3 regions of the Enterobacter pseudoroggenkampii genome follow, and region 3 is predicted to be linked to each of the others. Evidence: predicted binding sites of a transcription regulator. Region 3 holds the regulator's gene; each other region holds the start of a gene.
The links. The regulator sigma-54, encoded in region 3, starts transcription at its own class of promoters, with help from an activator protein. The targets are predictions, from matches to a motif close to GTTGGCACANNTTTCGCTNT.

Region 1 (9,713 bases), on a different contig from region 3:
GCAGGAAGGGGTAATGCGTAATCGCGGGTGATTATGTGCGGCCTGATGCCCTCACCCTGCCCCTCCCGACGGGGAGAGGGAATACACACTAAAAACGGCAACCTCAGGTTGCCGTTTTGCTTTTACCTTGTGCGGCCTGATGCCCTCACCCTGGCCCTCTCCCACGGGGAGAGGGAACAAACACTAAAAACGGCAACCTCAGGTTGCCGTTTTGCTGTTTATTAGGCGTTATACGCATTCTCGCCGTGGCTGTTGACGTCCAGACCTTCACGTTCCTGCTCTTCAGGGACACGCAGACCGACGGTCATATCCGCCAGTTTGTAGCCAATGAAAGCGACAACGGCAGACCACACCACGGTGATAGCAATACTTTCCAGCTGCACCAGAAGCTGATGAACCATGGTGACGCCTTCAGCGTAGCCCACACCACCCAGCGATTTCGCCGCGAAGATACCGGTCATGATACAGCCGACGATACCGCACACGCCGTGGACGCCAAATACGTCGCAAGGGTCATCCACGCGCAGCAGACGTTTCAGTGCGGTCACGCCCCACAGCCCCGCCAGACCGGACACCAGGCCGACCAGCAGCGCACCGCCCACACCGACATAACCACACGCAGGCGTGATGCCAACCAGACCGGCAATGGCACCCGAACAGGCACCCAGCAGAGAAGGTTTACCGCGTACCGCCCACTCGCCAAATACCCAGGAGAGGATTGCACCCGCCGTGGCCACAACGGTGTTCACGAAGGCCAGCGCGGCGATTTCGTTTGCTGCACTCGCTGAGCCGGCGTTGAAGCCAAACCAGCCAAAGTAGAGGATAGCCGTACCGGTAAAGACCATCGGCAGGTTGTGCGGTTTAAACGCTTCTTTACCGAAGCCCACGCGTTTGCCAATCAGGTAGGCACCCACCAGACCCGCTACCGCGGCGTTGATGTGAACAACGGTACCGCCCGCGAAGTCCAGCGCACCGTGCGTTGCCAGCAGACCGCCACCCCAGACCATGTGCGCAATCGGCACATAGGAGAGCGTCAGCCAGACCACCACGAAGATCAGGACCGCAGAGAAACGAATACGCTCGGCGAGCGCGCCCACAATCAGCCCGACGGTAATACAGGCGAAGGAGCCCTGGAACGCCACGTGAATATACTGATAGAAGCTGCCCATCAGCGCGGTCAGCTCAATATTTTTCAGCATCACCCAGTCGAAGTTACCAAAGAACGCGTTGCCCGTGCCGAACGCCAGCGAGTAACCGTAAACCACCCACAGCACGCAGACCAGTGCGAACGTCACGGCAACCTGCGTCAGCATGGAGAGAACGTTTTTGCCACGGATCAGGCCGCCGTAGAACAGCGCAATGCCCGGAATGGACATGAACAGCACCAGCGCGGTGCTGATCATCATAAAGGCGTTATCGGCTTTGTCGACCACCGCAGGGGTAGCAGCCAGCGCCAGGCCCGGCAGCAGTGCCAGCGAACCCAGACCCGTTTTAAGTGTTGCTATCTTCATTTTCTCGATCCCTATCACTGTGTGCCAGGCGTTAATTACAGAGCCGCTTCGTCAGATTCGCCGGTACGAATGCGAATGACGCGCTGCAGTTCGGCAACGAAAATTTTGCCGTCGCCAATTTTGCCGGTATAGGCCGCTTTGCTAATGACATCAATGACTTCGTCAAGCTGATCGTCAGCAATCGCGACATCAATTTTTACTTTTGGCAGAAAGTTAACGCTGTATTCCGCCCCGCGATAAAGCTCGGCATGACCCTTCTGACGACCAAAGCCTTTCACTTCGGTGACAGTCAGTCCCTGAATACCCATTGAAGACAACGCTTCGCGCACGTCTTCGAGTTTGAATGGTTTGATTACAACCGTAACCAGCTTCATAGATCCCCTCCAGTCAGAATTCGGTAATGGCCGCAGCTTACGCAGAAGGTATTGCAAGGGGTGTGCCAGAAATGAAAACGAAGGGGAACAACGGTGTGATGAGCGTTACACGGTTCTGTTAAACGCCCGGGTGAAAAAAAACGCACCATGCCGGTGCAGGGTGCGTTTCAGTTTTGCACCAACAGGAATGACTGTTAGCGCGCCGCCTCATTTTAGTGCATCAGGCGCTAAGCGACTCTTCATCACGCACGCTGGCGGCCAGCTCTTCGCCCGCCAGCTGCAGCTGGTACATCTGCCAGTAGCGCCCTTTTGCTTCCAGCAGCTCACGGTGCGTACCGCGTTCAACGGCCTGTCCGCGATGCAGCACCAGAATGGTATCCGCATCGACGACGGTGGAAAGGCGGTGGGCAATCACCACCAGCGTCGTATGATCGCGTACCGCGGCCAGCGCCTGCTGGATAGCCTGCTCGGTGCCGGAGTCAATGCTGGCCGTCGCTTCATCCAGAATCAGTATCTGCGGCGTTTCAATCAGCACCCGCGCCAGTGCCAGAAGCTGCTTTTGCCCGACTGAGAGATTGTTCCCCTGCTCGCCCAGCTTCGTATTGATCCCGTCGCTGAACCCGCGCGCCAGCTCTGCCAGCTGCACTTTTTCCAGCACGTCCCAGACCTGCTCCTGGGTGTAGTCTCGCCCCAGGGTCACGTTGGCGTAGAAGGTATCGGCCAGAACGACCGGATCCTGCTGCACCATCGCAACGCCTTTGCGTAACACGGTGTGGCTAAGAGACGCAAGCGGGCGTCCGTCGAGGCGGATTTCACCTTGCGTGACCGGGTAATAGCCCATCAACAGGCTGGCAAGCGTGCTCTTACCACTGCCGGTATGCCCCACCAGCGCCACAAAACCGCGCGACGGAACGTCAAGAGTGATGTCCTGCAACACCAGACGGTCTTCGCGATAGGCAAACGAGACGTTATCAAAGGCGATAGCCCCGCTTTGCAGAGGTCGCTCATCATTGCCGTAGGCCTGACGCGGCCTGTCCATCAGCTCAAAGACGCGCTCACCGGCGACGACCGCCTGTTGCAGCATCGATTGCTGCGTAGTGAGCTCGATCAGCGGCTCGTTGAGGCGTCCCAGATAGCTAATAAAAGCGTACAGCACGCCCACTTCAATCGTACCGTTTGAGCTCAGGCCAAAGAGCATCAGCAGCCCACACAGCACCAGCGCCGAGAAAAGGCTCAGCAGCGGTCGCAGCAGGAAACCGTCCAGGCGCAGCGTCTGCATACGCGCCATATAGTGCGAACGGCTGGCTTCGCCCATGCGTTCGCCAAAGCGCGCCTGCTGGCGGAACTGCTGGATCACGCTCATGCCGTTGATCACTTCGTTGAAGCCATCATTGATGTCGGCCAGGTAAGCGCGCACCCGTCGCACAATCGGCGTGCTGTAGCGCTGGTAAATCACCATAACAATCAGCACCGCCGGGAAGATGGTGATCGCCACGAGCGCCATGCGCCAGTCGAGGCTGAACATCGCCACCAGCATCGCGCCAATCAGCGCCGCGCTGCGTAATACCGTCGCGACCACGGTAACGTACAGATCGCGGATCACCTCGGTATCGTTGGTCACGCGCGAAATCACCTGCCCGACCGGCTGGATATCAAACTCGCTGAGCGGCTGGCGAAGCGCCGCGTCCATCACGTCCGTACGCAGCTGCTGTACAACGCCCACGGCTGCACGGTTAAACAGCAGCGACTGAGCATAGTGCAACCCTGCCGCCGTCAGCTGTAAGCCGACGTAGGCCACGCCTAAACCCGCCACCAGACCCAGCGGTAGAAAGCTTTTGGCGACCATGTTGTCGATAAAATAGCTGATGAGCAGCGGACCGCTCACCTCGGCAATTGCTGCAATCCAGAGCAAAAGCACGGCCACCGAGAGCGGTTTACGCCACGGCGAGCCATAGGCCAGCAGACGTTTGAGCGTTGGCCACATCGTTCCGAGCTTACGCATTGGCGGCCTCCTCATCCTGCTCCGGCGCATCGTCCAGCGCCGCTTCAAGCTGTTGATAGCGGTACATATCGCGATACCAGCCCGGCTGCTCGGCCAGCGTTTCATGCTGCCCGCGCTGGGCAATGTGCCCGTGTTGTAAGACCAGAATTTCGCTGGCTTCGGTGAGCGCTGACAAACGGTGGGCGCTGATAATCACCGTGCGTCCGTCGCCCCACTGACGCAGGTTATGCAGGATCTCGTGCTCGGTACGGCCATCCACGGCAGAAAGCGCATCATCCAGGATCAGGATTTCCGCATTCAGCAGCAGCGCCCGGGCAATGGAGATACGCTGTTTTTGTCCCCCGGACAGCATGACGCCGCGTTCCCCAACTTCCGTTTCGTAGCCCTGCGGCAGGCGCAAAATATCCTCATGCACACTGGCCAAACGCGCCACATGTTCAATCTCTTCCTGCGTCGCCGACGGACGTCCAAGGGCAATGTTGTTCGCCACGGTGTCCGAAAATAAAAACGGCGTCTGGCTGACGACCGCCAGGCGACCACGCCACTCATCCAGCAGTAGCCTGGTCAGGGGAATATCGTGGAAGCGGATATCACCCTCGGTGACGTCAAAGTGGCGCTGGAGCAGCGACAGCACGGTACTTTTGCCGGATCCCGTCGGGCCGCAGATGCCCAGCATCTGGCCCGGCTGTAGGGTAAAGCTGACGTTCTCCAGTACCGGATTCTCCGTATGCGGATAGATAAACTGCCGGACGTCGACGGTCATGACGCCGCGCCCTTCCGGTACCGCGTCGCTGCCGTCAACGACCACAGGTGCTTCGGCCAGCATGGCGCGAATGCGGCTATAGGCGGCGCTGCCGCGCTCCACGATGTTAAACATCCAGGCCAGCGCCAGCATCGGCCAGATCATGAGCCCCAGATACATCGCAAAGCTGGTTAATTGCCCCAGGGTCAACGTGCCCTGCACCACCATCCAGCTGCCGCCGCCAATCGCCAAAAGGTTCGCCATGCCAATCGCGATATAGATCGTCGGGTCGAAGCGGGCGTCAATACGCGCAACGCGCATGTTTTTCGCTCCCGTGTCCGCCGCATCGGCCGCAAACAGCGCAGACTGCCGGTCTTCCAGGCCAAACGCTTTGATCATGCGAATGCTGGTCATGCTCTCCTGGGTGCGATCGTTCAGAGACGAAAACGCCGCCTGCGCCAGCTTAAAGCGCTCGTGCAGCTGTTCACCATAGCGATTGATCGCCAGCGCCATGATCGGCATCGGCAGAAGAGCGAGCAGGGTCAACTGCCAGCTGATCTGCGTGGACATCACGATCAGCACCGCACAGCCCATCACCAGCGAGTCCACCAGCGTCAGCACCCCTTCCCCGGCGGCAAAGACCACGCGATCGACATCGTTAGTGGCGCGGGCGATGAGATCCCCGGTACGGTGGCGCAGATAAAATTCAGGATGCTGTCGGCTCAGCTGGCGGTAAAAATCTTCACGCAGCTCAACGGCCAGCTGATAGGACGCACCAAACAGCAGCACGCGCCAGACGTAGCGCAGAAGATAAACGATGACCGCCGTCAGCACCAGCGTGCCGACCCACATCAACACCCGTGCGGTGGTGTAATGCTGTTCGGTGACGCCATCCACGACGTACCCCACCACTTTCGGCGGGATCAGCTGCAGGATGGCAATGATAATAAGCAGGGCTACTGCACCGAGGTAGCGTTGCCACTCCCGACGAAAGTACCAGCTTAATTGGGCAAATAATCGCACGCGGTTTGTTCCTGAAGGTATTTTACGAAGTTATTCAATAGGTAATGCTGTGGTGTATTTAATCTGTTCCATGGCGAAACTTGAGGTGACGTCCGATAACCCCGGCACGCTGTTCACCAGCCGCTTGTAGAAGTCATCATAGCGCTTCATGTCGGCCACCTGGACGCGCATCAGGTAATCGTACTCGCCGGCCATGCGCCAGAAACCGAGCACCTCGGGCATCTCAGACACCTGAGTGACGAAGCGGCAATACCACTCGCTGCTGTGATGCTGGGTTTTAATCAACACAAATGCCGTCAGCCCAAGCCCCAGCTTTTCGGGATCTAATAACGCGACGCGCCCCAGAAGAATGCCGTCATCTTCCAGCTTCTTAAGACGCTTCCAGCACGGGGTGGTGGTCAGATTAACGGCATCTGCCAGCGCCTGCAAAGAGAGGGTACAGTCATTTTGCAGCAATGAAAGGAGCTTGCGGTCAATTTTATCTAGCATACCCACCTCACAGAGAAAATTTTTCTCCCTTCATTCTATTTTAAAGGCCAGATAGCAACAATTTTTTCTGTGCTTTTCGCTATGCTAGGCACAAAATGACAAACGGATAACGACGATGAATAGCACCTGGGTTAAACATGCGATCAGCGAAATCAATGCCGACTATCAGCGCTCGGCGGATACGCACCTGATTCGCCTTTCCCTGCCGGGATTTGACGGCATTCAGCTCTATCTGAAAGACGAAAGCACCCATCCTACCGGTAGCCTGAAGCATCGCCTGGCGCGCTCGCTGTTTTTATACGGTTTGTGTAACGGCTGGATCAAAGAAGGCACCACCATCATAGAATCCTCATCCGGTTCAACGGCGGTGTCCGAAGCCTATTTTGCCCGACTGCTGGGCCTGCCGTTTATCGCGGTGATGCCGTCATGCACCGCAAAACGCAAAATCGAGCAGATCGAATTTTACGGCGGTCGCTGCCACTTTGTGGAAAGCGCCTGCGAAATCTACGCCGCCTCTGAAATGCTGGCCCGCGAGCTGAACGGCCACTACATGGACCAGTTCACCTTCGCCGAGCGCGCAACGGACTGGCGCGGCAATAACAACATTGCCGACAGTATCTTCCGCCAGATGACCCACGAACCGCATCCGGTTCCGTCGTATATTGTCATGAGCGCCGGTACCGGCGGCACCTCAGCCACGATCGGACGCTATATCCGCTGTCAGGGCTACGATACCCAGCTGATGGTGGTTGACCCGCAGAACTCCGTGTTCCTCGACTACTGGCAAAACCGCGATGCCGGTCTGCGCAGCCCGGTGGGCAGTAAAATTGAAGGGATTGGCCGCCCGCGCGTGGAGCCCTCTTTCATCCCCGACGTGGTGGACGAGATGATGCGCGTGCCGGATGCCGCCAGCGTGGCAACGGCGCACTGGCTGGAAACGCAGCTGGGCCGCAAGGTGGGTGCCTCCACGGGCACAAATATGTGGGGCGCGCTGCAGCTTGCCGCACGCATGCGCGAAGCGGGTCGCACCGGTTCCATCGTCACGCTGCTGTGTGACAGCGGCGAGCGTTATCTTGAGACCTACTACAACGCGGAGTGGGTGCAGGCCAACATTGGCGACATCACGCCATGGAAAGCGCAGATTGTGCAGCTTGTGAAATAAAAAAAAGCCAGACCGAAGTCTGGCTTGCTGGAAGGGTCTCACTATTCGGGGGAATATGGGAGGTTGTTGTTGTCCAGCCAATGCGTCAAAAAATGGGACACCGCTTCATTACGGCAGTGACCAATAACCGGCAGATGAGGAAGTTCTGCTTTCAGCTGCTCCATCGCATTCCCCATGATCAGACCGCGACCTACGCTGCCCAGCATTTCGCGGTCGTTCATGGCGTCACCAAACGCCATACACTCCTGCAGCGTTAAGCCCAGGTGGTCGCTCAGAACCGCCAGAGCGGAACCTTTGTTACAGCCCACCGGCAGCACTTCCAGGCAATCCACCGCCGAGAAGGTCAGGTGCGCCCGGTCGCCCAGCGCCTCATTCAGTTGAATCCGTAAGCGGCACAGATCGTCGTGATCGCCGCAGAAGCAGATCTTAGTTACCGCATGGGCGGGGATCCGACGCAGATCGATAAGCTGGTATTTAAAGCCGCTGTAAACATGCGCGTGCAATAATTCCGGGATGTCGCTTCCGGTAAACCAGCCCCGATCGTTAAAGACGTGGATGCTGGCCTGCGTGTCCCAGGTGCTGTGCAGCACGATGTCCGCCACTTCCGGGTTGAGATCCTGTCGGTGCAGCACGTCGCCTTCTACGGAGTGAATTCGCGTCCCGTTGCCGGTGATCAGAAAGGCGTCGAGGGAAAACGCCCCCAGCAGGTGGCGCATTTCCAGCACATGACGCCCGGTGGCAAACGTCAGGGTGACATTACGCTCGTGCAGGCGCTTCAGCGTGTTCAGGGTTTTTTCCCCTAAACGGTGATCCGGCATTAACAGCGTACCGTCCATATCAAATGCAGCGAGCCGAGCCATGATTACTCCCGAAATGTGATGCGGTTAACTTGTGCATCAGTATCGTGTGAGATATACGGAAGTAATAGTGAATAGATGATAATTATTGTTCCGGGTTTCTTATGCGCCAGCTCAATCGACTCAACCAGTATCACCGCCTGTGGCAGCCTTCCCTGGGTGCAACGCAACAGGTCACCATCAGCGAGCTGGCCGCCCGCTGTTTTTGTAGCGAGCGGCATGTCCGAACGCTGCTGCGTCAGGCCCAGGAGGCGGGCTGGCTGAGCTGGCGAGCGCAGTCTGGCCGCGGTAAGCGGGGTGAGCTTACGTTCCATGTCACGCCGGAGTCACTGCGCAATGCGATGATGGAGGAGGCGCTGAAGAGCGGGCAGCAGCATAACGCGCTGGAACTGGCCCAGCTTGCCCCCGCAGAATTACGATCGTTGCTGCATCCGTTTTTAGGCGGGCAGTGGCAAAACGACACGCCGACGCTGCGCATCCCCTATTACCGCTCACTGGATCCGCTTCAGCCGGGTTTTTTACCCGGTCGGGCGGAGCAGCATCTTGCGGGACAGGTATTCTCCGGACTGACGCGATTTCACGGCAACAGCAGTGAACCCACGGGCGATCTCGCTCATCACTGGGAGGTGTCTACGGACGGTTTGCGCTGGCATTTCTATATTCGTTCCACTCTGCACTGGCATAACGGCGATAAGGTCGAAACCGGACAGCTTCAGCAAAGCCTGAATGCGCTTTTTGCCTTACCCGCCCTGCGTAAACTGTTCCAGAGCGTCCTGCGCATTGACGTCACCCATCCCCAGTGTCTGACGTTCACACTGCACCAGCCGGATTACTGGCTGGCACACCGCCTCGCCACCTACTGTAGCCGGCTTGCACATCCCGAACAGCCCCTGACGGGCTGCGGCCCCTTCAGACTCAGCGTGTATGAGCCGGATCTGGTTCGTCTGGAAAGCCACGACCAGTACCATCTCAGCCACCCGCTGCTTGAGGCTATCGAATACTGGATCACACCGTCGCTGTTTGACTATGGGCTGGGTACCAGCTGTCGCCATCCGGTGCAGATCGCCATTGGCGAGCCGGATGAGCTGGAGAGTCTGCGCCTGGTGACGAACAGCACCAGTCTGGGCTTTTGTTATCTCACCCTGAAGCAAAGCCCGCGTCTGAGTGAAATGCAGGCACGACGGCTCATTAACATCATTCATCTCTCATCGCTTCTGCACACGCTTCCGCTCAACGAAGGGCTGATTACCCCAACAGAGGAGTTACTGCCAGGATGGGCAATCCCTCAGTGGTCGGATTTAACTCATGTCTCTCTGCCGACTAAGTTAACCCTGATTTACCATTTACCGGTTGAGTTACACACGATGGCGCGTCAGCTAAAACAGTATCTTGCGCAGCAGGGCTGCGAGCTAACGGTTATCTTTCACGACGCAAAAACCTGGGACGGATGCCAGCAACTGGCGGACGCGGACCTCATGATGGGTGACAGGCTGATTGGCGAAGCGCCGGAATATACGCTTGAACAGTGGCTGCGCTGTGATGCCCTATGGCCA
Region 2 (9,713 bases), on a different contig from region 3:
CTGCGCCGGGAACTTATCGGCATGCGCAGAAAGCCCAACGCGTTCCAGGAGCTTCAGACCTTTCTCGCGCGACGCTTTTTTATCACGCTTAAGCACTTTAACCTGCGCCAGCGTCAGGTTCTCAATAATAGAGAGGTGAGGGAACAGCTCAAAATGCTGGAATACCATGCCAACGTGAGAGCGAAGCTGGGCGAGGTTGGTTTTCTTGTCGTTGACTTTAGTACCGTTGACGACGATCTCACCCTGCTGCACTGGCTCCAGTCCGTTGACGGTTTTGATCAGCGTCGATTTACCGGAACCTGACGGCCCGCACACTACCACCACGTCGCCTTTTTTCACTTCGGTGGAGCAGTCGGTCAGCACCTGAAAGTGCCCATACCATTTAGAAACATTTTTCAGGGAAATCATTATACCGTCCTTTTCTTCAGCCAGCTGACCAACAGCGACGCGCTTAAACTAATCACAAAATAGACCGCACCCGCGAAGAGCACCATCTCAACCTGCGTACCATCACGCTCACCGATGGTTGACGCGGTACGGAAGAAGTCTGCCAGGCTCAGAACGTAGACCAGCGAGGTATCCTGGAACAGCACGATACCCTGGGTCAGCAGGAGCGGAACCATGGCGCGAAACGCCTGCGGCAGAATAATGAGCTGCATGGACTGCCAGTGCGTCATCCCCAGCGCCAGCGCGGCGCTGGACTGTCCGCGGGAGATACTCTGAATGCCCGCTCGGATAATCTCTGAATAGTAAGCGGCCTCAAACATCGAGAACGCTACCATCGCCGAGATCAGACGGATATCGGTTTTCGGCGACAGCCCCAGCACGTTCTGCAGGAAGCCGGGCACGATCAGGTAAAACCACAGCAGCACCATTACCAGCGGGATGGAGCGGAACACGTTAACGTAGGCGGTCGCGAACCAGGCGAGCGGCTTAAAGCTCGACAGACGCATAACGGCCAGCAGGGTGCCCCAGACGATACCGACGATGATGGCAATGACGGTGATTTTTAAGGTAATCATCAGGCCATCAAGCAGGTAAGGCATGGATGGAACGATAGAACTCCAGTCAAATTCGTACATTATTTGCCCCCCATGTTGCCCGGCAGGCGAATTTTGCGTTCAACCAGGTTCATCACCAGCATGATGAAAGCGTTTATCAGAACATAGGCGAGCGTGATCGCGGTGAAGGATTCCCACGCGTGAGCGGAGTAATCCAGCAGCTTGCCCGCCTGCGCAGCCATATCGACCAGGCCGATGGTCGAGGCGATGGCCGAGTTTTTCACCAGGTTCATCATCTCGGAGGTCATCGGCGGAACGATGACGCGGTAGGCGTTAGGCAGCAGCACGTAGCGGTAGGTTTGTGGCAGGGTTAATCCCATCGCCAGACCCGCATTTTTTTGTCCACGGGGCAATGACTGAATGGCGGCACGCACCTGCTCGCAAACGCGCGCAGCGGTAAACAGCCCCAGACACATCATGGAGGAGACAAAGAACTGTACGTTCGGATCCAGTTCCGACTTGAACCACATGCCAATATTTTCCGGAAGCAGTTCCGGGATAACCAGATACCAGGTAAAGAATTGCACGATCAGCGGAACGTTACGGAACAGTTCCACATACAGGGTGCCGAGTGTTGAAAGAAAACGGTTAGGGACGGTGCGCAGAATACCGAACAAAGAACCGACAAGAAACGCGATGATCCACGCCGTTATCGATAATGCCACGGTGACCTGAAAGCCGCTCCACAGCCAGCCAAGATAGGTGGTGTTGCCGAACGGGGCTTGTTGCAGAAATATGCCCCAGTTCCAGTCGATTGACATAATAAACTCCAGAAAAAAAAGGGTAGCAGCGCTACCCTCGAAGATTGGTGAGAAGCTCATTTTTCGCGCTGAGTGGGGAACGACCACTCAACGTATAGTCTGTCCATGCTTCCCGACAATCGAGAGGGCAGGAGATCCCGCCCCTGTTGTTCTAATTAGTTAAGAGCCTTGTCATTTGGAGATTTGAACAGCGCTTTCATGTCGTCAGACAGTTCAAAATTCATGTTCAGGTTTTTAGGTGGAATCGGGTTCTTGAACCACTTGTCGAACCATTTTTCCGCTTCGCCGGAGGTCTGCACCTGAGCGATGGTGTCATCGATCAGCTTTTTGAACTGCGGATCGTCTTTACGCAGCATACAGCCGTAGGCTTCTTTCGACTGCGCGGTGCCGACGATATCCCAGTTGTCTGGTTTTTTCGCTTTCGCACGTTCACCCGCCAGCAGGGCGTCATCCATCATAAACGCGACGGCACGACCGCTTTCCAGGGTACGGAAGGAGTCGCCATGGTCTTTCGCGCTGATGATGCGCATATCCATTTTTTTCTCGTCGTTCAGCTTGTGCAGCAGCACTTCTGACGTGGTACCGGAGGTGACAACAACCGCTTTGCCTTTCAGGTCAGCGAAGTCTTTAATCTCACCGCCTTTCTTCGTCAGCAGGCGGGTGCCTACAACAAAGATGGTGTCAGAGAAGGCAGCCTGTTTTTGACGCTCGAGGTTGTTGGTGGTGGAGCCACACTCGAAGTCAAAGGTGCCGTTTTGCAACAGTGGAATACGGTTTTGTGAAGTGATAGGGATCAGCTTCACCTGCAGGTCAGGTTTGTTCAGCTTTTTCTTCACGGCTTCAACGATAGCGTTGGAGTAATCCTGTGAATAGCCCACGACTTTTTGCGTGTTGTCGTAGTAAGAGAACGGGACAGATGATTCACGGTGGCCGACCACGATGACGCCGTTTTTGGCAATCTTGTCGAGAGTGCTGCCTGCTGCAGGCGCATCTTCAGCGTGAACCACGCCAGCAGACATTCCCATAACCAGCATTGCTGTGGCCAGTTTACGTAATTGCATACCCAACTCCTTTTTTATCAGCGCCAGAGACGCATTGATACCCATTGTGATGTTGTTATATCTCGCGCAATGCGAGTGCAGTGTTATGCAAGCTTGTTAACATTTAGTCTGGCTTAATGTAAAGATTTTGCTGCGTTATTGTTTATTTTTGCGAAGCGCGCCGCACCATTCAGAGGCAAATATCTCCCGTTGCACCGTTTCGGTGCTACCGATGATCTACGCTGGTGCGACAAAGTTGCACGTTAAGCCAAACTGCGTTTACCTGAATAAACAAAGCAATAGGCGTGCCAGAATGGGAGTTTGGGAGGATTTGCCGGGTAAGCGTCAGCGCCACCCGGCAACAGAAGGGAAGGTTATTTACGACGCTGACGCAGGCTCATCAGCACCGCGCCAAAGCCGAACAGCACGGTCAGTATCCACAGCGACCAGTTGCCGGTACGGGCGTATGGCGTCAGTCCCGTGGTCGGCGTGACGTTAGCGGTCAGTACCTCACGGGTAAACTGCGGGATCATCGCCTGAATTTCACCCTGAGGACCAATCACGGCGGTGATGCCGTTGTTGGTGCTGCGCAGCAGCGGACGCGCCAGCTCCAGGGAGCGCATACGAGCCATCTGGAAGTGCTGCCACGGGCCGATTGACTTACCAAACCAGGCATCGTTGGAGATAGTCAGCAGATAGTCCGTATCCGGGCGGAAGTTATCGCGCACCTGCTCGCCGAGAATGATTTCGTAGCAGATGGCCGGCGTCAGGGCAGCGCCGTGCGCGTGCAGCTGAGGCTGAACGTACGGTCCGCGGCTGAAGGAGGACATCGGCAAATCAAAGAACGGGGCCAGCGGGCGCAGAATCGATTCCAGCGGCACAAATTCACCAAATGGCACCAGGTGGTTCTTGTTGTACCGGTCAGTGGAGTGGTAGCTGTATTCGCTGTCTTTGCCGAGCGTAATGATGGTGTTGTAGGTGTCGTAGCGGTTCTGCTGATTCAGACGCGCATCGACAATCCCGGTGATAAGCGTGCTGCCGCGGGCCAGCAGCAGGTCGTTCATCATGTTGAGGAACGGCTGCTGGTTAATTTCCAGATCGGGGATCGCAGATTCCGGCCAGATAATCAGCTGTGATTTACCCATCACCTCTTCAGTGGCGTTGGCGTAGATCTTCAGCGTATTCAGCAGCTCTTTTTCGTCCCACTTCATGGACTGCGGGATATTCCCCTGCACCATGGAAACCCGCATGGCGCGATCGGGCTCAGGCGTGAACCACTGGATATAGCACAGCGGGAAGGGCAGGGCGAACAGCACCAGCGCCACAGCCAGCGGTTTCCAGCCGCGCGTGACCAGCGCTAATACCAGCAGGCCGCTCACGACCATCAGCAGGAAGTTGATAGCTTCAACACCCATTACCGGTGCCAGGCCTTTCAGCGGGCCGTCAATCTGGCTGTAGCCGAACTGCAGCCACGGGAAGCCGGTCAACACCCAGCCGCGCAGGAACTCGGTTACCTGCCAGACCACCGGCGCGGCAATGGCGACGCGCAGCCAGTTGGTTTTGGGCCACAGGCGAGAAAGGATGCCGGCGAACAGACCGGTATAGAGCGAGAGATAGGCGGCGAGCAGTACCACCAGGAAGACGTTTACCGGGCCAGGCATACCGCCAAACTGGGCGATGCTGACATAAACCCAGTTGATGCCTGAGCCAAACAGCCCCAGCCCCCAGAAGTAGCCGATAGCGGCAGCCTGTACCGGACGACGGTTCAGGGTCAGACCCTGAAGCCCCATCAGGGAGAGAATGGCCGCGGGCCAGATATCGTAAGGAGAAAAAGCCAGCGTACCGCTGGCTCCGAGTAACAGCGCCAGCAGCAAACGGACGCGCTGGCGTTCAAGCAATGGGGCAAATGCCATTTACATTAATCTTCCAGTTTTGGCACCGGTGAGTCGTCCGGCGTTCTGACGTGAACCTGTATAATACGTCGGCTGTCGGCCATGGCTACTTTGAACTGGTAACCGTCGATGTCAACGGTCTCTCCACGCGCCGGGAGGTGGCCAAAGGCCTGCATCACCAGCCCGCCAATGGTATCGACCTCTTCATCGCTGAAGTGGGTTCCGAAGGCGTCGTTGAAGTCTTCGATGGAGGCCAGCGCGCGCACGGTCCAGGTGTGGCGGCTAAGCTGACGGAAGTCGATATCTTCTTCTTCGTCGTACTCGTCTTCGATTTCGCCCACGATCAGCTCAAGGATATCCTCGATCGTGACCAGACCGGAAACGCCACCAAATTCATCAATAACAATCGCCATGTGGTAACGCTGAGAGCGAAACTCTTTCAGCATCCGATCCACACGTTTACTTTCCGGCACAACCACGGCCTGGCGTAACACTTTTTCCATGCTGAAGGCTTCGGCATCGCTGCGCATAAACGGCAGCAGGTCTTTCGCCATCAAAATCCCTTCGATGTGATCTTTGTCTTCGCTGATGACCGGGAAACGCGAGTGGGCGGATTCGATGATCACATCGAGGCACTCGTCCAGCGTCTGGTTACGTTTCAGGGTGATCATCTGCGAGCGGGGGATCATGATATCGCGAACGCGCTGGTCGGCGATGTCCATTACCCCTTCGAGCATTTCGCGCGTATCTTCGTCGATAAGGTCGTTCTGCCCGGAATCACGAATCAGCTCCAGCAGTTCATCACGGTTTTTCGGTTCGCCGTGGAAAAGCTGGTTCAGAATGAGGGAGAAAAATCCCTTTTTACTGGTTGTCGTGTCGCTACTGTGTGAATTGTCGTCGCTCATGGCGTTTGTTAAGGGTTCTCTTGTTAGTTCAACGTTTACCGCCACGCGATGTCCTTTCGTGGCGGCAGGGGAGTCCGTCAGGTGACGGACTATTCTTTCTCGGCAATGTACGGATCCTCATAGCCCAGAGCAAGCATTATCTCTGTCTCGAGGGACTCCATCTCTTCCGCTTCGTCGTCTTCAATATGATCGTAGCCGAGCAGATGCAGGCTGCCGTGTACCACCATATGCGCCCAGTGGGCCTCAAGCGGCTTTTGCTGCTCTTTGGCTTCCTGCTCAACCACCTGACGGCAGATGATCAGATCGCCCAGCAGCGGCATCTCGATGCCCGGCGGCGCTTCGAACGGGAAAGAGAGCACGTTGGTCGGCTTATCTTTCCCGCGATAGGTCAGGTTAAGCTCATGGCTTTCCGCTTCATCCACCAGGCGAATCGTAACTTCTGATTCTTCCTGAAACTGAGGAATAACGGCATCCAGCCATTTCTGAAACTGTGCCTCATCTGGCATGCCGGAATTGTTTTCACAGGCCAGCTGTAAATCGAGGATCACCTGACTCATTTCTGTTCTTGCTCCTGCGCTTCGCGCTTACGTTCTGCGGCCAGTTCGGCCTTACGCTTCTGATCCGCCTCTTCCCAGGCTTCATAGGCATTAACGATACGCGCGACCACCGGGTGGCGTACCACGTCTTCACTGTGGAAGAAGTTAAAGCTGATTTCGTCGACCTCGGCCAGCACCTCAATGGCGTGGCGCAGGCCGGATTTGGTGCTGCGCGGCAGGTCAATCTGAGTGACGTCGCCGGTAATCACCGCTTTCGAGTTAAAGCCAATACGCGTCAGGAACATCTTCATCTGTTCAATGGTGGTGTTCTGGCTCTCATCGAGAATGATGAACGCATCATTCAGCGTACGGCCGCGCATGTAGGCGAGCGGGGCAACTTCGATAACGTTACGTTCAATGAGCTTCTCGACCTTCTCAAAGCCCAGCATTTCGAACAGCGCATCGTATAAAGGACGCAGATACGGGTCGACCTTCTGGCTCAGATCGCCCGGCAGGAAGCCCAGTTTTTCACCGGCTTCAACGGCAGGGCGGGTCAGCAGGATACGGCGGATTTCCTGACGTTCCAGCGCATCGACCGCCGCGGCAACGGCGAGATAGGTTTTACCCGTCCCCGCTGGACCCACCCCGAAGGTGATGTCGTGGTCGAGGATATTGGCGATGTACTGCGCCTGGTTTGGCGTACGCGGCTTAATGACGCCACGTTTGGTCTTGATGTTAATGGCCTTGCCGTAGTCCGGTACGCTCTCCGCGCTCTGCTCAAGCACGCGCGCCTCTTTAATCGCGAGGTGGATCTGTTCCGGTTCGATATCCTGCGTTTCGCCGCGCATTGGGGCGGTATCAACATACAGGCTACGCAGAATGTCCGCAGCGGCGTTGACGCAGATAGGGCGTCCGGTAAGTTTGAAATGATTATCGCGACGATTGATTTCGATACCCAGACGTCGCTCCAGTTGTTTGATATTGTCATCAAACGGCCCGCACAGGCTCAGCAGGCGAGCGTTGTCTGCTGGCTCAAGGCTAATTTCACGCGTATCTATGTTCAAACTGTTCCTCTTTAATTGGTTAACCGATCCGTTGCGACAGGACGTAATAAAACGGTCATTACCGAAATTATTCACGCCACAGAATAAAGGCGCAAGCGTTGCGGAAGATATTGGGGACGATGAGAGGAAATACAAGGCCTGCCGGAAGGGCAGGCCATGAGGATTAAGGCTGGTAAATCCCAACGCCAGAATCGTTTTCTTTACGGGTACGCGAGATCACGGATTCCGGTGACTCGGCAATGCGCAGGCCCATTTCGTCCTCGGTGCGGACTACCTTCGCGCGCAGCGAGTTGGTCAGCACTTCAACAATCTCGACGTCTACGAATTTACCGATCATATCCGGGGTGCCTTCAAAGTTCACCACGCGGTTGTTCTCGGTACGACCGGACAGTTCCATAATGCTCTTGCGTGAGGTGCCTTCCACCAGAATGCGCTGAACGGTGCCGAGCATGCGGCGGCTCCAGGCGTTGGCCTGCTGAAGGATACGCTCCTGCAGAATATACAGACGCTGTTTCTTCTCTTCTTCCGGAACATCGTCAACCATATCGGCCGCAGGTGTTCCAGGACGCGCAGAGAAGATGAAGCTGTAGCTGACGTCAAAATTCACTTCACCGATGAGCTTCATGGTGCGCTCGAAGTCATCAGCGGTTTCGCCAGGGAAGCCGACGATAAAGTCGGAGCTAATCTGGATATCCGGACGCGCTTCACGCAGCTTGCGGATGGTGGACTTGTACTCCAGCACCGTATGCGGGCGGCCCATCAGGTTCAGCACGCGGTCAGAGCCGCACTGAATTGGCAGGTGCAGGAAGCTCACCAGCTCTGGCGTATCGCGATAGACGTCAATAATGTCGTCGGTAAATTCCATCGGATGGCTGGTGGTAAAGCGAATGCGGTCGATACCGTCAATCGCGGCCACCAGACGCAGCAGTTCGGCAAAGCTGCCGGTGGTGCCGTCGTAGTTTTCCCCGCGCCAGGCGTTAACGTTCTGGCCCAGCAGGTTCACTTCGCGAACGCCCTGCGCGGCAAGCTGTGCGATTTCAAACAGAATGTCATCTGCCGGGCGGCTGACCTCTTCACCACGGGTGTACGGTACCACGCAGTAAGTACAGTATTTGTTGCAGCCTTCCATGATGGAGACGAAGGCGGTTGGGCCATCGGCGCGCGGCTCAGGCAGACGGTCAAACTTTTCGATTTCCGGGAAACTGACGTCAACGACCGGGCTGCGGTTGCCGCGAACCTGATTGATCATCTCGGGCAGGCGGTGCAGAGTCTGAGGACCAAAGACAATATCCACATACGGGGCTCTCTGGCGGATCAGCTTGCCTTCCTGCGACGCAACGCAGCCACCCACGCCGATGATCAGGTCCGGATTTTTTCGCTTGAGAAGCTTCCAGCGGCCTAACACGTGAAAGACTTTTTCCTGCGCTTTTTCACGAATCGAACAGGTGTTCAGCAGCAGCACGTCCGCTTCTTTCACATTTTCTGTCAGCTGGTATCCGTGGGTTGAATCCAGCAGATCGGCCATCTTGGATGAATCGTATTCGTTCATCTGACAGCCCCAGGTTTTTATATGGAGTTTTTTAGTCATCGACTTGCTCAGCTCAGGATTGCAAGCCGCGTATTGTAATGCTTTGGTGGGGTTGTGACCAGTATGAAGGTTATGTGTCTCAGGACCGCAAAAATCCGGTAAACTTAAGGGATTCTCCAATAAGGAAAATTGACCATGACACTCCTACACACCGAAGTTGCCGTTGTCGGCGGCGGTATGGTCGGCGGCGCGCTGGCGCTGGGGCTGGCGCAGCAGGGATTTGAGGTAACGGTAATTGAACAGGCTGCACCGCCGGCCTTCGATCCCGCCAGCAAACCGGATGTGCGCATTTCCGCGATCAGCGCGGCTTCCGTCGATCTGCTGCGCGGGCTGGGCGTCTGGGAGGCGGTGCTGGCAATGCGCGCCCATCCTTACAGCCGTCTTGAAACCTGGGAGTGGGAAAATGCCCACGTTGCGTTTGATGCCGCTGAGCTGAAGCTGCCGCGCCTGGGTTATATGGTGGAAAACAACGTGCTCCAGCTGGCGCTCTGGCAGGCGCTGGAGACGCATCCGAAGGTGACGCTGCGTTTTCCGGCCTCGATTAAGGCACTGCATCCTCACGAGAGCGGCTATCTACTGACGCTCGACAGCGGCGATGAACTGGCCGTGAAGCTGGTCGTTGGGGCGGACGGCGCTAACTCGCAGGTCAGACAGATGGCGGGTATCGGGGTTCATGCCTGGCAGTATGAGCAGTCCTGCATGCTGATTACCGTCGAGTGCGAGAATGCGCCGGGAGAGAGCACCTGGCAGCACTTTACGCCGAACGGCCCGCACGCCTTTTTACCGCTGTTTGATAACTGGGCGTCGCTGGTGTGGTACGACAAACCGGCGCGTATTCGCCAGCTGCAGGGGCTTTCAATGGAACA
Region 3 (9,713 bases):
CCAGCCGCGACAAGACTACCTTTATCTCTACTATCAGCCACGAGCTGCGTACGCCGCTTAACGGCATTGTCGGGCTGAGCCGTATTTTGCTGGATACCGACCTGACCGCAGAGCAGGAAAAATACCTCAAGACTATCCATGTTTCGGCGGTCACGCTGGGTAATATCTTCAACGATATTATCGATATGGATAAGATGGAGCGCCGTAAAGTTCAGCTTGATAATCAGCCTGTTGATTTCACCAGCTTCCTTGCCGATCTGGAAAACCTGTCCGGCCTGCAGGCGCAGCAGAAGGGGCTAAGTTTTGTCATGGAGCCAACCCTGCCGCTGCCGCATAAAGTGGTGACTGACGGCACGCGTTTGCGCCAGATCCTGTGGAACCTGATCAGCAACGCGGTGAAATTTACCCAGAAGGGGCAGGTTGCGGTGCGCATCCGCTTTGACGAAGGCGACATGCTGCACTTTGAGGTAGAGGACTCCGGGATGGGTATTCCGCAGGAGGAGCAGGACAAAATCTTCGCCATGTACTACCAGGTGAAGGACAGCAACGGCGGAAAACCAGCTACCGGAACGGGCATTGGCCTGGCGGTCTCTAAACGACTGGCGAAGAGCATGGGGGGCGATATCACCGTTGCCAGCCAGCCGGGTAAAGGGTCAACCTTCACGCTGACGGTCCATGCGCCGGCGGTGGCGGAAGAGGTAGAAGATACCTTTGAAAATGACGATATGCCGCTGCCTGCGCTGCACGTCCTGCTGGTGGAAGACATTGAGCTGAACGTGATCGTGGCGCGCTCCGTGCTGGAAAAACTGGGCAACAGCGTGGATGTCGCGATGACCGGTAAAGCCGCGCTGGAGATGTTTAAACCCGGCGAATACGATCTTGTTCTGCTGGATATTCAGTTACCGGATATGACCGGGCTGGATATCTCGCGCGAGCTGACGCGTCAGTACGCGGCCGACGAACTGCCGCCGCTGGTTGCCCTGACGGCGAACGTACTGAAAGATAAAAAAGAGTATCTCGATGCCGGTATGGACGATGTACTCAGCAAGCCGCTGGCGGTGCCTGCTCTGACCGCCATGATTAAGAAGTTCTGGGATACCCATGATGAAGAGGAGAGCACCATGACGTCTGTTGATAGCGCAAAAGCCCAAACGATACTCGATACCGCGATGCTGGAGCAGTACATCGATCTGGTCGGCCCGAAACTGATTACTGATGGTCTGGCGGTGTTCGAAAAAATGATGCCGGGCTATCTGAGCGTGCTGGAATCCAACCTGACGGCGCGTGATCAGAAGGGCATTGTGGAAGAAGGACATAAAATTAAAGGTGCCGCCGGCTCGGTTGGCCTACGCCACCTGCAGCAGCTGGGTCAACAGATTCAGTCGCCTGATTTACCTGCATGGGAAGATAACGTGGGTGATTGGGTTGAAGAGATGAAGCAAGAGTGGCAAAACGATGTGGCGGTGCTTAAAGCCTGGGTTGACGCCAGAAAAAAATGACCCCGGATTAACCGGGGTGCGCGAATACTGCGCCAACACCAGGGAAATCGTGGCTGCGCCTGTTTTTAAACGTTATTTTCGAAAGGGCGCTGCCTGAAAAATTTAGGCCGCACGCAGATAAGATAGCAAATCTTAAATGGTTTGTTACATGAATCAGTGAAATGTGTGAAGCATAGCGTTTTAATCAAAATTATTAATGTGCTTCAGCAAGTTGCAGAAAAGGATTGTCATGATGAAAAAGATTGGTGTCGTGCTGAGCGGATGCGGTGTTTACGATGGTTCTGAAATACACGAAGCCGTCATTACGCTGCTGGCCCTGGCTAAGCAGGGAGCAGAGGTTATTTGTTTTGCGCCAGACAAAAATCAGGCGGATGTGATTAACCATCTGACCGGTGAGCCGATGGCGGAAACCCGTAATGTACTGATTGAAGCCGCGCGTATTGCGCGAGGTGATATCCATCCTCTTATCCAGGCAGCCCCTACAGAGCTTGATGCGCTCATTGTGCCGGGTGGGTTTGGCGCGGCCAAAAATCTCAGTACCTTTGCTGCGCAGGGCGCGGAGTGTCAGATCGATCCTCATCTGAAAGCGCTGTCGCAGGCTATGCATGCGGCAGGAAAACCGCTGGGCTTTATCTGTATCGCACCGGCGATGTTGCCTAAGATTTTTGATTTCCCGCTGCGCCTGACCATCGGGACGGATATTGATACCGCAGATATCGTCGAGGAAATGGGGGGTGAACACGTTCCGTGCCCGGTAGATGACATTGTGGTTGATGAAGATAACAAAATTGTCACCACGCCTGCGTATATGCTGGCGAAGAATATTGCAGAAGCGGCTATGGGGATCGAAAAGCTGGTCGCCCGCGTGCTGGTGTTGGCTGAATGAGTCGTCAATCCGGTGCCGGCGCGTGGGTAAAACGTACCCTGTTGCGCATCGTTCTGGTGCTGGCGGTGTTTTGGGGCGGTGGACTCGCCCTGTTCAGCATTATGCCAGTCCCGTTCTCTACCGTGATGGTTGAGCGCCAGCTCGGCGCGTGGCTCAGCGGCGATTTCAGCTATGTTGCCCACTCTGACTGGGTAAGCATGGACGAGATCTCGCCGTTCATGGGGCTGGCGGTCATCGCGGCGGAGGACCAGAAATTCCCGGAGCACTGGGGGTTCGACGTGGCGGCCATTGAGAAGGCGCTAGCCCATAACGAACGCCATGAAAACCGCGTGCGCGGTGCCTCAACCTTGTCGCAGCAGACGGCCAAAAATCTGTTTCTGTGGGACGGCCGCAGCTGGGTGCGAAAGGGGCTGGAAGCGGGGTTGACCCTGGGGATGGAAACGGTCTGGAGCAAAAAGCGCATTCTGACCGTCTATCTCAACGTCGCTGAATTTGGCGACGGTATTTTTGGCGTGGAAGCTGCCGCGCGGCGTTATTTCAATAAGCCAGCCAGCCGTCTGAGCATGTCAGAAGCAGCACTTCTGGCCGCTGTCTTACCGAATCCCATCCGCTTTAAAGCCAGCGCCCCATCAGGGTACGTGCGAAGCCGTCAGGCGTGGATCCTACGCCAGATGAATCAGCTGGGTGGAGAGGGTTTTATGCAGCGTAATAATCTTATGTAGGGCGGGTAAGCGCAGCGCCACCCGCCGAAGGGGCGAACGCTAGTCTTCGTCAAATCCGGCGTTAAACAGGGCAATCACCGCAGCCAGCGCTTCCTCTTCCTGAGGTCCTGTGGCTTCGACTTCAATCTGGCGCCCTTTGGCGGAATCCAGCATTAGCAGGGCGATCACGCTGTTCGCTTCCGCTTCGGTACCTTCGTCATTCCGCAGCAGAACCTCAGCATCGAAACCCTGCATCAGCTCAAACAGTTTCATCGCCGGACGCGCATGCATACCCAGCTTATTGGTGATCTCAACGGTTTGTTTTACGGTCATGTTTTACGTTTTTCCAGCGTGCGATGACGGGACTGAACGTTCTTCCCGCGCGAGCGGAAATAGTCGGCCAGCTGTTCGGCGATATAAACCGAACGATGTTTACCGCCGGTACAGCCAATCGCCACCGTCAGGTAGCTACGATTGTTTGTCTCCAGCATAGGTAACCATAGCTCAAGGTAGCTTCGCGTCTGGTAGATAAAATTGTGAACTTCTGTGTGCCGGTCGAGGAAGGCCGCGACGGGTTTATCCAGACCGGTCATGGGACGCAGCTTCGGATCCCAGTGCGGGTTCGGCAGGAAGCGCACGTCGAAAACGTAATCCGCATCAATCGGAATACCGTGCTTAAATCCGAAGGATTCGAACACCATCGTCAGTTCGCGCTCGCGCTTGCCCAACAGTCGGGTACGCAGCATTTCCGCCAGCTCGTGAACGGACATCTCAGAGGTGTCGACAATCAGGTCGGCACGAGAACGCAGCGGCTCCAGCAGGTCGCTCTCTTCATCGATAGCGCTCTCCAGAGAGAGGTTCTTACTGGAAAGCGGGTGCAAACGACGGGTATCGCTGTAGCGACGGATCAGCGTATTGCGGTCTGCATCAAGGAACAGCAACTGAGGCGAGAACGCATCAGGCAGGTTGCTCATGGCCTGTTCGAAGATCTCTGGCGATTCAGGCATGTTACGGACGTCGATACTGACGGCGGCAGAGGTTTGTCTCTCCGCAAGCGTGCGGGCCAGGTCGGGCAATAACACGACCGGCAGGTTATCTACGCAGTAAAAACCCATGTCTTCCAGCGCGCGCAGAGCAACGGATTTCCCCGACCCTGAACGGCCACTGACAATCATCAGCACCATGTTCCGTTTCTCCTCAGGACAACAGATGTGAAGGCCATCTCCTGGTTATGCATCATCCTGATTGCCTTCTGCTTCAGTGATAATCTGATAGAGCTCTTCATCACTTTGGGCCGAGCGCAGCCGACGGCAAATGGTTTTATCGGCCAGACGTTTTGCGACCAGCGACAGCGTATGCAGATGGGTTTTCGTCTGGTCGGCAGGCACCAGCAGCGCGAAGAGGAGATCGACGGGCTGGTTATCAATGGCATCGAAGGCGATGGGTGTTTCAAGTTGCACAAACACACCAACGGCACGCAGAGTATCCTCTTCCAGTTTGCCGTGCGGTATCGCGATGCCGTTGCCGATACCGGTACTGCCCATTTTTTCACGGGTCAGAATCGCTTCGAATACCACCTGCGGCGGCAGGCCCAGCTGTTTTGCGGCCAGTTCACTGATGATCTCCAGCGCACGTTTTTTGCTCTGGCAGTGAACCGCACTGCGGGTACATTCCTGGTTAAGGACATTGCTCAGTTGAAGAGCGGAATCGTTGTTCATCATAATTTCACCTAAGCGCTAACTGTACAAATGGCCTGTTGTGTTTCACAACAGGCCGTCCTGCACCCGTTAACTGCCCGGACAATTAGTGTTGTTTCAGTTTATCTTTATGTTTATTGAGCTGTCGTGCAAGCTTATCAATCAAGCCGTCGATAGCAGCGTACATGTCTTGCCCTTCCGCACTGGCATGCAGTTCACCCCCGTTAACATGCAGGGTGGCATCCGAGATATGAGTCACTTTCTCCACTTTCAACACAATATAGACCTGATTGATCCTTTCGAAATACTGCTCGAGTTTTGCAAACTTCGCGTTCACAAAGTCGCGTAAAGCCTCAGTAATTTCGACGTTTTGTCCAGTGATGTTGAGCTGCATAGTGTCTTCCTTATCGGTTGTGTCAGACCAGCTGTTTACGCTGGTTGGACGGCGGAATGGATAAAGACTCTCGATACTTCGCAACAGTACGACGTGCCACCATAATACCCTGATCGGACAGCATGGTGGTTAACTTACTGTCGCTTAGTGGCTTCGCGGGGTTCTCCGCGGCGATCAACTTCTTCACCAGGGCACGAATGGCCGTTGACGACGCTTCGCCGCCGCCCTCGGTATTCACATGGCTGGAGAAGAAATACTTAAGCTCAAAAATACCGCGTGGACTGTGCAGATACTTCTGCGTGGTGACACGGGAAATGGTTGATTCATGCATTTCGACGGCCTGGGCGATATCCGCCAGTACCATCGGTTTCATATACTCTTCGCCCTGCTCAAAGAACGCCTGCTGCTGTTCGACAATACAGCGGCTGACGCGTAGCAGCGTATCATTTCGGCTCTCCAGACTTTTGATCAGCCATCGCGCTTCCTGCAAATTGCTACGAATATATTGATTGTCGGAGTCGTTACGCACGCTGGTGCACATGGAGGCATACTGCTGGTTGATTTGCAGGCGAGGGATGCTGTCTGAATTCAGTTCAACGACCCAGCGGCCATTGTGTTTTCTGACCAGCACATCCGGGATGACGTACTCGGGCTCGCTGGTCTGGATCGACTGTCCCGGGCGCGGATCGAGCGACTGGATCAGATTCACCGCTTCTTTCAGCACCTCTTCCTTCAGGCGCGTGACGCGCATCAGGGAGCGGAAATCGTGGTTAGCCAACAGATCCAGATGATCGCTGATGATTAAGCGCGCCTCGTCGAGCCACGGCGTCTCTTTGCTGAACTGAGAAAGCTGGATCAGCAGGCAGTCGCGCAGATCTTTTGCGGCCACGCCTACCGGATCGAAACGCTGGATGCGCTTCAGAACGGCTTCAACTTCCTCAAGCTCTATCTCGTCGTCGCCCATGCTTTCCAGAATATCGTCCAGCGTGACGGTCAAATAGCCAGTGTCGTCAACGGCATCGACAATTGAGGTGGCAATCGCGCGGTCGGTATCGGAGAAGGGTGTGAGTTCCACCTGCCACATCAGGTAATCCTGCAGTGACTGGGTGGTTTCGCCCTGGTAGACCGGTAGCTCATCATCCTGGTAGTCTGCACGCGTACCGGAAGGGGTTCCGGCGGTGTAGATTTCATCCCAGCTGGCATCCAGCGGAAGCTCGTCCGGCATCTCTTTTTGTTCGAGTGCATCCGCGGTGTCGAGCGCTTCTGTATCCTGCGATTGCTGGGTATCTACCTCGTCATGAAGATCGGTTTGTTCCAGCAGGGGGTTGCTGTCCAGCGCCTGCTGGAGCTCCTGCTGAAGTTCTAACGTGGACAGTTGCAACAGGCGAATTGCCTGCTGTAGCTGCGGCGTCATCGCCAGTTGTTGGCTGAGCCTTAATTGCAAACCTTGCTTCATGTTCAGAGCATTTTTCTCCGGTTCGGCGTTACGTTACCTCTACCCTATCAGAGTCTGAAGTCTTCCCCAAGATAGACGCGCTTAACATGATCGTCTTCGAGGATCTGCTGTGGCGTACCGTGGGCGATCAGATTGCCCTGGCTCACAATATACGCGCGTTCACACACGGCCAGCGTTTCACGGACGTTGTGGTCGGTGATCAGTACGCCAAGCCCGCTGTCACGCAGGTGTTCAATGATACGTTTAATGTCGATAACCGAGATTGGGTCAACGCCCGCAAACGGTTCATCCAGAAGGATAAACTTCGGGTTTGCGGCCAGCGCACGGGCAATCTCAACGCGGCGGCGTTCGCCCCCGGAGAGAGCCTGACCGAGGCTGTCGCGCAGATGCTCAATGTGGAACTCTTCCATCAGCTCGTTGGCACGATCCTGACGCTGTTCGCTGGTCAGATCGTTACGAATTTGCAGGACCGCCATCAGGTTATCGTAAACGCTAAGACGACGGAAAATGGAGGCTTCCTGCGGCAGGTAGCCGATCCCGCGACGTGCGCGCGCGTGCAGCGGCAGAAGACTGATGTCTTCATCGTCAATGACAATGTTGCCGGCATCGCGCGGCACAATGCCAACGACCATGTAGAAAGTGGTGGTTTTACCCGCACCGTTAGGGCCAAGCAGCCCTACAATTTCGCCGGAGTTGACGGTCAGACTGACATCTTCTACGACACGGCGGCCCTTATAGGCCTTCGCGAGATTTTTTGCAGTTAATGTTGCCATAACGAATTAGTTACTCTTCTTCTGTGCCGGGGCCTGGCCTTTGCCTTTGTCCTGCAGCTGCGACGGAACCAGTACGGTGGTGACGCGTTTGCCTTTCTCGCTGGAGGCCTGCATTTTTTGCTCTTTCACCAGATAGGTAATCTGGTCGCCGGTAATGTTGCTGTCCAGCTGTTCCAGGTACGCATTACCGGTCAGGATGACCAGGTCCTTCGCCAGCTCATAGTGCATGTGCGTAGCGTGACCTTTCACCGGCTTGCCGTTGTCCTGCATCTGGTAGAAGGTGGCCGGGTTACCGTAACCATCAATGATCTCTTTGCCTTGCTCGCCACCCGGACGGGTCACGACCACTTTGTCCGCGTTAATTTTGATGGTGCCCTGAGTCATGACGACGTTACCCGTGAAGGTGACGACGTTGCCCTGCATATCGAGAGACTGGGTATCGGACTCGATATGGATCGGTTGGTCGGTATCGCCCGTTACAGCAAGCGCGGGGAGACTGGTCGCCAGCATCGCGCTGGCGATAATTACTTTAAGGCTGAGTTTGTTTGTTTTGAATTTCATAGGAGGTTCTAACCTTTTCAATCAGCTCGGCGTTTTTGCTGCGTAAGTTCCCGCGCATTCTCAAACCGCTGGAATTAAATGTTGTGCCATACAGTGTGACCAGATCCTGCGACGTCACGTCCTGGGTTACCAGGTTGATCTGGGCATTATCCGTCGTAATTTTTCGTAGCTGCGAGTCAGCGGTCAGGGCGTTGACTTCAACGTGGCCATACAGATAAAGCATACGGTCATTTGTCAGTTTTGCCCGATCTGACTTAATTGACCACGTCGGCACTTTGTCCTTATCAAATGTGGTCATGACAGGTTGGGTAAACCACGAAATACCATCATCTGAAAAATATTCAACATGCTGGGCAATCAGGCGATAGTTCAGCGCGCCTTCAGGGCTGTAGACCACGGTGTCGCTGTGATCGCTTTTATAGGTTGGATCGTTATTGTTGATCACTTCCGTTTGCGTATCGTCGCGATCGGCAAGGTTCACGCCAATCAATACCAGTGCGACAAGCGAAAGCAAAATGATAATCCAACGTCTGGTTTTACTCATATCGATTGCCCTTTGGCCTCATCAAGCTTGCCCTGCGCCAGCAGGAGCAGATCGCAGACTTCACGTACGGCACCGCGGCCCCCGTTGATGTGGGTAACGTAGTCAGCGCGCGGGATCAGCAGCGGATGCGCATCGGCAACGGCGATGCTCAGCCCAACTTCAGCCATCACGGGCCAGTCAATCAGATCGTCCCCGACGTAGGCCACGTTTTCCGGTGCGATAGCCAGTTTACCCAGTAAATCCTTAAACGCCGCCATCTTATCGGATTGCCCCTGATACAGATGGGTAATGCCTAAGGTTTCACAGCGGTCTTCTACCAGTTTAGCTTTTCGCCCGGTGATGATAGCCACCTCAATACCTGAGGTGAGCGCACAGCGGATACCGTAGCCGTCGCGAACGTTAAATGCTTTCAGCTCTTCACCATTATTGCCCATGTAAATCAGGCCGTCGGAGAGTACCCCATCCACATCCAGGATGAGCAGACGAATGTTTTCCGCCTTTGCCATCATCTGGGTACTGACCGGACCATAACAGGTTGCAAGGGATGCACCCGCATTACTCATTGTCTTATCCTTCATTACACTACGCCTGCGCGCAGCAGATCATGCATATGTACCACACCCAGCAACTGGTCGCCATCGGCAACCATAACGGAGGTGATATGGCGGGACTGCATCAGGTTCAGCACATCCACGGCCAGCGTACCCGGACGCACGCGGATACCGCCTGGCGTCATCACGTCGGTAATGCCGAGCGTGCGGACATCGACACCCATGTCGAACACGCGACGCAGGTCGCCATCGGTGAAGATCCCCTGAATTTTCATCAGATCGTCGCACACGACCGTCATACCCAGATTCTTGCGGGTGATTTCCAGCAGCGCATCACGCAGGGAGGCTTCTTTACTGACGTGAGGGATCTCATCCCCGGTGTGCATAATATCGTTTACCCGAAGCAGCAGCTTGCGCCCCAGCGCACCGCCCGGGTGGGAAAGCGCGAAATCTTCCGGCGTAAAACCACGGGCTTCGAGCAGCGCGACGGCAAGCGCATCACCCATGACCAGCGCGGCGGTGGTGCTGGACGTCGGCGCCAGGCCGAGCGGGCAGGCCTCCTTGGGCACTTTCACGCACAGGTGAATGTCGGCCGCACGCGCCATGCTGCTTTCCGGACGGCTGGTCATGCAAATAAGCGGCACCTGCAGG

Region 1: glnK (P-II family nitrogen regulator) is a predicted target of sigma-54. The motif match lies at 1,936-1,955, and genes of this name have one in related genera.
Region 2: OTG14_RS01890 (amino acid ABC transporter substrate-binding protein) is a predicted target of sigma-54. The motif match lies at 3,156-3,175, and genes of this name have one in related genera.

What each region holds. Positions count from the first base shown of each region.
Region 1 is NZ_JAPMLV010000001.1:148,117-157,829, reverse strand. It holds gene tesB (acyl-CoA thioesterase II) at 1-31, shown strand, start outside; gene amtB (ammonium transporter AmtB) at 222-1,511, opposite strand; gene glnK (P-II family nitrogen regulator) at 1,547-1,885, opposite strand; gene OTG14_RS00745 (SmdB family multidrug efflux ABC transporter permease/ATP-binding protein) at 2,106-3,887, opposite strand; gene OTG14_RS00740 (SmdA family multidrug ABC transporter permease/ATP-binding protein) at 3,880-5,652, opposite strand; gene OTG14_RS00735 (Lrp/AsnC family transcriptional regulator) at 5,683-6,141, opposite strand; gene OTG14_RS00730 (PLP-dependent cysteine synthase family protein) at 6,257-7,303, shown strand; gene cof (HMP-PP phosphatase) at 7,345-8,163, opposite strand; gene OTG14_RS00720 (SgrR family transcriptional regulator) at 8,265-9,713, shown strand, end outside.
Region 2 is NZ_JAPMLV010000001.1:388,264-397,976, forward strand. It holds gene OTG14_RS01875 (amino acid ABC transporter ATP-binding protein) at 1-408, opposite strand, end outside; gene gltK (glutamate/aspartate ABC transporter permease GltK) at 408-1,082, opposite strand; gene gltJ (glutamate/aspartate ABC transporter permease GltJ) at 1,082-1,822, opposite strand; gene OTG14_RS01890 (amino acid ABC transporter substrate-binding protein) at 1,978-2,883, opposite strand; gene lnt (apolipoprotein N-acyltransferase) at 3,237-4,775, opposite strand; gene corC (CNNM family magnesium/cobalt transport protein CorC) at 4,781-5,659, opposite strand; gene ybeY (rRNA maturation RNase YbeY) at 5,749-6,216, opposite strand; gene OTG14_RS01910 (PhoH family protein) at 6,213-7,259, opposite strand; gene miaB (tRNA (N6-isopentenyl adenosine(37)-C2)-methylthiotransferase MiaB) at 7,423-8,847, opposite strand; gene ubiF (3-demethoxyubiquinol 3-hydroxylase) at 8,983-9,713, shown strand, end outside.
Region 3 is NZ_JAPMLV010000006.1:129,099-138,811, reverse strand. It holds gene arcB (aerobic respiration two-component sensor histidine kinase ArcB) at 1-1,499, shown strand, start outside; gene elbB (isoprenoid biosynthesis glyoxalase ElbB) at 1,732-2,385, shown strand; gene mtgA (monofunctional biosynthetic peptidoglycan transglycosylase) at 2,382-3,107, shown strand; gene npr (PTS phosphocarrier protein NPr) at 3,147-3,419, opposite strand; gene rapZ (RNase adapter RapZ) at 3,416-4,270, opposite strand; gene ptsN (PTS IIA-like nitrogen regulatory protein PtsN) at 4,316-4,807, opposite strand; gene hpf (ribosome hibernation promoting factor) at 4,890-5,177, opposite strand; gene rpoN (RNA polymerase factor sigma-54) at 5,200-6,633, opposite strand; gene lptB (LPS export ABC transporter ATP-binding protein) at 6,681-7,406, opposite strand; gene lptA (lipopolysaccharide ABC transporter substrate-binding protein LptA) at 7,413-7,967, opposite strand; gene lptC (LPS export ABC transporter periplasmic protein LptC) at 7,936-8,511, opposite strand; gene kdsC (3-deoxy-manno-octulosonate-8-phosphatase KdsC) at 8,508-9,074, opposite strand; gene kdsD (arabinose-5-phosphate isomerase KdsD) at 9,089-9,713, opposite strand, start outside.